DNA from 2 places in the Pseudomonas iranensis genome. Region 2 is predicted to be linked to the other one. Evidence: predicted binding sites of a transcription regulator. Region 2 holds the regulator's gene; the other holds the start of a gene.

Region 1 (4,125 bases), 1.9 Mb from region 2:
CAGGTTCGACACCACCTCGCGCTGCTCGCTGTTGGCCAAGGCGATGCTCTGCAAGTTGCTGCTCAGCAACGTTGCAGTGCTGCTTTGTTCCTGAGTGGCGGTGGTGATCGCAGCAAACTGCTGGCCTGCCGAACGGCTCTGCTCATCGATCCGCGCCAGCGCCGAGGCGACATTGGCGTTGCGCGACAAGCCTTCCTGCATCAGCACATTGCCCTGCTCCATGGTGCTGATCGCGTTGCCGGTTTCCTGCTGAATGCTGTGGATCATGCTGGAGATTTCGTCGGTCGCCTGGCGGGTACGCGAGGCGAGGCTGCGCACTTCGTCCGCGACCACGGCAAAACCGCGACCTTGTTCACCGGCACGAGCGGCTTCGATGGCAGCGTTAAGTGCCAACAGGTTGGTCTGCTCGGCGATCGAAGTGATCACGCCGACAATCCCGCCGATTTCCTGAGAGCGCTGCCCCAGCGTGTTGATCACGCTGGCGGTGCTGTTCAGCGCGCCAGCGATCTGCTCCAGCGACGACGACGCTTCTTCCATCGAGCTGCGGCCAATCTGGGTTTGCTGCGCGTTTTCCTGCGCCAGGCGCTGGGTCGCGCCCATGTTGTCGGCAATGTTCAGCGAGGTGGCGCTGAACTCTTCCACGGCGCCGGCCATGCTGGTGATTTCGCCCGACTGTTGCTCCATGCCTTCATACGCACCGCCGGACAAACCGGACAGCGCCTGCGCACGGCTGTTGACCTCTTCCGAAGCGCGGCGGATGTGCTCGACCATGGTCGACAGCGCCTGGCTCATCTGGTTGAACGCGCGGGACAGCTGACCGATTTCATCGTGGCTCGATACGTTCAGCCGCACACTCAGATCACCCGCGCCCAAGGCTTCGGCCTGACGCACCAGATCGCCCAGCGGTGCGAGTTTGCTGCGCAGCAGCCAGACCACGGAACCGACCGCGAGCAACATCGCCAGCAGGCTGCCGATCGCCAGTTGCGTACCGACACTCCAGGTCACCGCGCGGATCTCGGCTTTCGGCATGCTCGCCACCACCGACCACGGGCCACCTTCGAACGGCACGGCGATGCTGTAGAAGTCCTCACCCTTGTCGCTCCAGAACTCACCCTTACCCGGGGTTTTCACCAGGTTGTTGATGGTCGGGGCGGCTTGATCCAGGTTTTCGACGCCGGCAATCGGCACCAGCCATTTGTTCTGCTCGTCGAGCAGCGCCAGCGAGCCGGTCTTGCCAATGCGGAAGCGCTTGAGATTGGCGAACTGCGCGTTCTGCGCATCGGTGTAGTCGAAGCCGACGTACAGCACGGCGATTATCTTGCCGCCCGCATCGCGCACCGGGGTGTACTGCGACATGTAGTAGCGCTCGAACAGCAACGAGCGGCCGACATAACTCTGCCCCGCCATCAGTTTCGCGTACGCCGGGTTGGCATGATCGAGCACGGTGCCGATGGCACGGGTGCCGTCCTGCTTGCTGACGTTGGTGCTGACGCGAATGAAGTCTTCGCCGCTGCGCACGAATACCGTGGCCACACCAGCGGTCATCTGCTTGAACTCGTCAACTTCCTTGAAGTTGTTGTTCAGCACCTCGTTGCCCAGATGCAGGCCCGGAGTCTGCACGCCGGCCACGGTCACTGGCTGATCGGGGTGCACACTCAAACCACTGCCGAAGCGCTTTTCGAACAGCCCGCTCAGGCGCAGGGTGCTTTCACGCAGCGTACCGTGGAAGGTACTCAGCTGATCGGCCAGCAACCGGGCCTCACTGGCCAGATGCTCTTCACGGGTGGCGAGGTTGGCGGAATCCAGCGAACGCAAGGCGAACACCGTACTGCCGCTGATGACTATCGCCAGTATCACAGCAAGGGCAAGGCCCAGCTGCGAGGCGATCCGAGCACGAGGTTGAGACATGAACAGCTCCTGGCCGAGCCACCGAATCCTCCTTGATCGCGGTAATTGCCCGGAAAATATTCTAATAATGGGGGTAGCGCAGAACCGGCACGACGGTTCCACATGCTCGTAGTCGGCGGAAAATCCGAATACTTGAGCGGATTGCGTGGGTATGGCGCAGTAGTGGCATTGTGCCGGCTCGAACGTTTCAGCTCAAGCGCTCTACCGCCGGCAATTGCATGGCGCGGACTTCGCCTTGGAGAAAATCGCTGAGACGGCGCAAACGTTCACCTCCCGGACGCGGTTTCGGCCACACCAGATAATAATTCAGGCCACTGGCGACGGCGGTTGGCCATGGCAGGCTCAAGCGCCCTTGCGCGACATCTTCGGCGACCATCAATAGATCACCCATCGAAACGCCGTAGCCGCGCGCCGCGGCGATCATGCCCAGCTCCAGCGTATCGAACACTTGTCCGCCCTTGAGCGAGACCTGATCGGACAGGCCCATGCGCTCCAGCCAACTGCGCCAGTCACGGCGATCCGGGGTCGGGTGCAGCAGTTCAGCCGTCGCCAGACGCGCCACGTCCCAAGGTTGATCATTGAGCAGGTTCGGCGCGCCGACCGGAATCAATTCCTCGGGAAACAGCAGGCTCGCTTCCCAGTCCGGCGGGAAATGCCCGTCACTGAGCAAAACGGCGCAATCGAATGGTTCGTTGTTGAAGTCCACCGAATCGATATCCATCCATGCGCTGGTCAGTTGCACCTCATTGCCCGGCTGCAAATGGCGGAAGCGACTCAACCGCGCCAGCAGCCAACGCATGGTCAGGGTCGATGGCGCTTTCATGCGCAGGATGTCGTCCTCGGCGCGCAAGGTATTGCAGGCGCGCTCAAGGGCGGCGAAGCCTTCGCGGATACCGGGTAACAGCAGCCGCGCCGATTCGGTCAGTTGCAGGTTGCGTCCGCTGCGATGAAACAGCCGGCAGGCGAAGTGCTCTTCAAGGGTGCGCATGTGCCGACTGACCGCGCTCTGGGTGATCGACAGTTCTTCCGCCGCGCGGGTGAACGAGCTGTGTCGCGCTGCCGCTTCGAATGCGCGCAGGGCATACAACGGCGGAAGGCGTCGGGACATACACAAAGCTCCAATAGCGGGGATACAGCCAATTCGGCAGGACGATTCAGGATGAGTATTAATCATGCCACCCATCCTTTTTATCCCTTTGTGCAAAGCCTGCCAAGCGCCGAAAATCGACGCTCTTCTGTTCCCTCTGAAATTTGGGTGGTGATGACCATGCGGCATCCTGTGCGTACCGAACTCTGGGCCATTCTGCGGTTGGCGGGGCCGCTGATTGCTTCGCAGTTGGCGCACATGCTGATGGTGCTGACCGACACCCTGATGATGGCGCGCCTTAGCCCCGAAGCGCTGGCCGGTGGCGGCCTCGGTGCCGCGAGCTACTCGTTCGTGTCGATTTTCTGCATCGGCGTGATTGCAGCGGTCGGCACATTGGTGGCAATCCGTCAGGGTGCCGGCGACATCATCGGTGCCGCACGCCTGACCCAGGCCGGACTGTGGCTGGCCTGGCTGATGGCCCTCGGCGCCGGGCTGTTGTTGTGGAACCTCAAACCCGTGTTGCTGCTGTTCGGCCAAACCGAAACCAACGTCAACGCCGCCGGGCAATTTCTCATCGCCCTGCCCTTCGCCCTGCCCGGCTACCTGAGCTTCATGGCCCTGCGCGGTTTTACCAGTGCAATCGGCCGGGCGACGCCAGTGATGGTCATCAGCCTCGCCGGTACGGTGGCCAACTTCCTGCTCAACTACGCGCTGATCACAGGCATGTTCGGCCTGCCGCAGCTGGGTCTGACCGGCATCGGTCTGGTCACGGCGATTGTCGCCAACTGCATGGCGCTGGCGCTGGCCTGGCACATTCGCCGGCATCCGGCGTACGACGCTTATCCGTTGCGCGCCGGCCTGGGGCGGCCGAACCGGCAATACCTGAAAGAGTTGTGGCGCCTGGGTCTGCCGATTGGCGGCACCTATGCGGTAGAGGTCGGGTTGTTCGCTTTCGCTGCGCTGTGCATGGGCACCATGGGCAGCACGCAAATGGGTGCGCATCAGATCGCCCTGCAGATCGTTTCGGTGGCGTTCATGGTCCCGGCCGGGATGTCCTATGCCATCACCATGCGCGTCGGCCAGCACTATGGCGCCGGGCAATTGATCGATGCGCGCATGTCCGGGCGTGT
Region 2 (4,125 bases):
TGGAAGAGGGCGGTGTGATTGCCATGGTCGGCCCCGCCGGCATGGGCAAGACCACCACGCTGGCCAAGCTCGCCGCGCGTTACGTGCTCAAGTACGGCGCGCAGAACGTCGCACTGGTGAGCATGGACAGCTTCCGCATCGGCGCGCAGGAACAATTGAAAACCCTCGGGCGCATTCTTAACGTGCCGGTAACGCACGTCGATCCGGGTCAGTCGCTGGTGCAGGCATTGGATCCACTGCTACGCAAGCGCGTGGTTTTGATCGATACTGCCGGCCTGCAAGCCAGTGATCCGGCGTTGCGCATGCAGCTTGAGAGCCTGGCCGGGCGTGGCATTCGCTCAAAAAATTATCTGGTCCTGGCAACCACCAGCCAGAAACAGGTTCTAACCGCCGCTTATCACAGTTACAAGCGTTGCGGGCTGGCCGGCTGCATCCTGACTAAACTGGATGAAACGGCCAGTCTCGGCGAAGTGTTGAGCCTGGCGATCAGTCATGAATTGCCGGTCGCGTATCTGACCGATGGCCCACGGATTCCGGATGATCTGCATCTGCCGCGCCGTCATCAACTGGTCAGCCGCGCCGTCAGCGTGCAAATGCAGGAAGAACCCAGCGAAGAAGCCATGGCTGACATGTTCGCTGATATCTATCACAGCCCGACCAAGCAGGTTGGCTGAGGTAATCATGAACAGTTTTTGTACCTACATCGATGGTCTGCCACGCATTGTTCCGATCAGGAACGCGCAGCCAGTAATGTGGCCTCCGTCTATGCAAGACAAGGTAAAGAAATAACATGGGCAGCATGCATCCCGTACAGGTGATCGCGGTGACCGGCGGCAAAGGTGGCGTCGGCAAGACTAACGTGTCAGTGAACTTGTCGCTGGCGCTGGCAGAGCTTGGCCGTCGGGTCATGCTGCTGGACGCCGACCTGGGCCTGGCGAACGTCGACGTTCTGCTGGGGCTGACACCCAAGCGCACACTGGCCGACGTCATCGAAGGCCGTTGCGAACTGCGCGACGTGCTGTTGCAGGGCCCGGGCGGGATTCGCATCGTGCCGGCGGCCTCCGGCACGCAGAGCATGGTGCACCTGAGCCCGGCGCAGCACGCCGGCCTGATCCAGGCGTTCAGCGACATCGGCGACAATCTCGACGTGCTGGTGATCGACACCGCTGCGGGTATTGGTGACTCGGTAGTCAGTTTCGTTCGTGCCGCCCAGGAAGTGTTGCTGGTGGTCTGCGACGAGCCGACTTCGATCACCGACGCTTACGCGCTGATCAAGTTGCTCAACCGCGACTACGGCATGAACCGCTTCCGCGTGCTGGCCAACATGGCGCAGAGCCCGCAGGAAGGGCGCAACCTGTTCGCCAAGTTGACCAAGGTCACGGATCGCTTCCTTGACGTCGCCCTACAATACGTCGGCGCCGTGCCGTACGACGAAAGCGTGCGCAAAGCGGTGCAGAAGCAGCGCGCCGTCTACGAAGCCTTTCCCCGTTCCAAGTGCGCGCTGGCCTTCAAGGCCATCGCCCAGAAGGTCGACACCTGGCCGCTGCCGGCCAACCCGCGCGGGCATCTGGAATTTTTCGTCGAGCGTCTCGTGCAGCAAACCGCAGGGCCTGTGATATGACCGCCAGTGGCATGAATCTTTACAAAAAGTCGGCGCGTGACGCGCAATACGAATTGATCGAGCGCTACGCGCCACTGGTCAAGCGCATTGCCTATCACTTGCTGGCGCGCCTGCCGGCCAGCGTGCAGGTCGAAGACCTGATCCAGGCCGGGATGATCGGTTTGCTGGAAGTCTCGACCAAATACGACGCCAGCAAAGGCGCCAGTTTCGAAACGTACGCGGGCATTCGAATCCGCGGCGCGATGCTCGATGAAGTGCGCAAAGGGGATTGGGCGCCACGCTCGGTTCACCGTAATACCAGGATGGTCAGCGACGCGATTCGCTCGATTGAAGCTAAAACCGGCCGTGACGCTAAAGATCACGAGGTTGCGGCCGAACTCCAATTGAGTCTCGACGATTACTACGGGATTCTGAATGACACCTTGGGCAGTCGCCTGTTCAGTTTCGACGACCTGTTGCAGGACGGCGAACACGAAGGGCTGCACGAGGATGGCGCGAGTGCTCATATGGAGCCGTCACGCGATCTGGAAGATGAACGCTTCCAGGCGGCGCTGGCGGACGCGATTGCCAATTTGCCGGAGCGTGAGCGACTGGTGTTGGCGCTGTACTACGACGAAGAGCTGAACCTCAAGGAAATCGGTGAAGTCCTTGGCGTCAGTGAATCGCGGGTCAGCCAGTTACACAGCCAGTGCGCGGCCCGTCTGCGGGGGCGTTTGGGGGAGTGGCGAGCGCGCTGAAGGCAGTGTGGGGACACTGCGAAACGAGGCTGGTGCGGTGATGAACGGCGCCGGTCTCGATCCGTTGTGCTCCAGACAAACTTCGAGTGCTATGCCGATTGATTGAAGTGGCGCGTCCAGGTGCTGGGCGCGTTTAAGACTGCTTGGAGGTCGAATTGAACAAAGACATGAAAATCCTCATCGTTGATGACTTCTCAACGATGCGGCGGATCATCAAGAACCTGCTGCGCGATCTTGGGTTCACCAACACCGTCGAGGCCGACGATGGCGTAACCGCCATTCCGGTGCTCAACAGCGGCAGCATCGACTTTCTGGTAACGGACTGGAACATGCCGGGCATGACCGGTATCGACCTGCTGCGTCACGTGCGCGCCGATGAAAAACTCAAGCACCTCCCGGTGTTGATGGTGACTGCTGAAGCCAAGCGCGAGCAGATCATCGAGGCCGCTCAGGCCGGTGTGAACGGTTACGTGGTCAAACCTTTCACGGCTCAAGCGTTGAAAGACAAAATCGAGAAGATTTTCGAACGCATCGGCTGATGAATGCGCGGGGGAGCTATGGAGCATAACGAATCATCACAGGGCGATTTCGAATCGACCCTGAAAAAACACGCGGTCGAACTGGTCGAGAGCCTTGAAAAAGGCAAGTTCGGCGACGCGGTGCAACTGATCCATGAGCTCAATCAGACCCGTGACCGCGGCCTGTATCAGGAAGTGGGCAAGCTCACACGTGAACTGCACAGTGCGATCGTCAATTTCCAGATTGATCCGCACATGCCGCAGGCCGAGGAAGTGTCGCAAATCACCGACGCCACCGAGCGCCTGGGCTATGTGGTCAAGCTGACGGAAGCCGCGGCCAACCGCACCATGGATCTGGTGGAAAGCGCCACGCCGGTGGTCAACAGTCTCGCTGATGAAGCGCAGACGTTGAGTGCTGATTGGGGTCGCTTCATGCGTCGCGAGGTCGGGGCTGAAGAGTTCCGTGAACTGGCGCGCCGGGTCGACGGTTTTCTGTCACGCAGCAGCACGGACAACCGTGCGGTGTCGAGCAACCTCAACGACATCCTGCTGGCTCAGGATTACCAGGACCTCACAGGTCAAGTGATCAAGCGTGTGACCCAACTGGTCACCGAAGTCGAAAGCAATCTGCTCAAACTCGTGCTCATGGCCAGTCAGGTCGACCGCTTTGCGGGCATCGAACATGACCGCGCCGCAATGCTTGCTGAAAAAGATCCACAAAAACATCTCTCGCAGGGTGAAGGTCCGCAGATTCATGCCGATAAACGAGAAGACGTTGTGTCCGGTCAGGACGATGTGGACGATTTGTTATCCAGCCTTGGATTCTAGAGTTTCGGAATTCGGGTTTTTTGGGTTTTTAGACCTGTAGGAGCACCCCATTAATGAGCTTCGGCGCCGATGAAGAGATCCTTCAGGATTTCCTGGTTGAGGCCGGCGAGATTCTTGAGCAACTGTCCGAACAACTGGTCGAGCTGGAAAGCCGCCCGGATGATGCAGATCTGCTCAATGCAATTTTTCGCGGTTTCCACACTGTAAAAGGGGGCGCCGGCTTCCTTCAGCTCAATGAGCTGGTGGAGTGCTGTCACATCGCCGAAAACGTGTTCGACATCCTGCGCAAGGGTGAGCGTCGCGTTGATGCAGAACTGATGGACGTGGTGCTCGAAGCACTGGACGCGGTGAACAGCATGTTCAGCGAAGTCCGTGAACGTGCACCGATCACCGCTGCGACGCCGGAACTGCTGGCCGCGCT

What was found. Region 2 encodes FliA, which starts transcription of late flagellar genes. Its sites were predicted from a motif close to CTAAAGTTTNNNNNNNNNNNGCCGNTAA; they were not measured.
Region 1: a site for FliA is predicted at 2,018-2,045, ahead of HU724_RS27445 (methyl-accepting chemotaxis protein). Genes of this name have one in related genera too.

Annotation. Positions count from the first base shown of each region.
Region 1 covers NZ_CP077092.1:6,066,871-6,070,995, forward strand. Annotated here, with positions in the region: gene HU724_RS27445 (methyl-accepting chemotaxis protein) at 1-1,908, opposite strand, end outside; gene HU724_RS27450 (LysR substrate-binding domain-containing protein) at 2,096-3,016, opposite strand; gene HU724_RS27455 (NorM family multidrug efflux MATE transporter) at 3,176-4,125, shown strand, end outside.
Region 2 covers NZ_CP077092.1:1,912,460-1,916,584, forward strand. Annotated here, with positions in the region: gene flhF (flagellar biosynthesis GTPase FlhF) at 1-674, shown strand, start outside; gene fleN (flagellar synthesis regulator FleN) at 791-1,621, shown strand; gene fliA (RNA polymerase sigma factor FliA) at 1,618-2,358, shown strand; gene HU724_RS08490 (chemotaxis response regulator CheY) at 2,526-2,897, shown strand; gene HU724_RS08495 (protein phosphatase CheZ) at 2,916-3,704, shown strand; gene HU724_RS08500 (chemotaxis protein CheA) at 3,758-4,125, shown strand, end outside.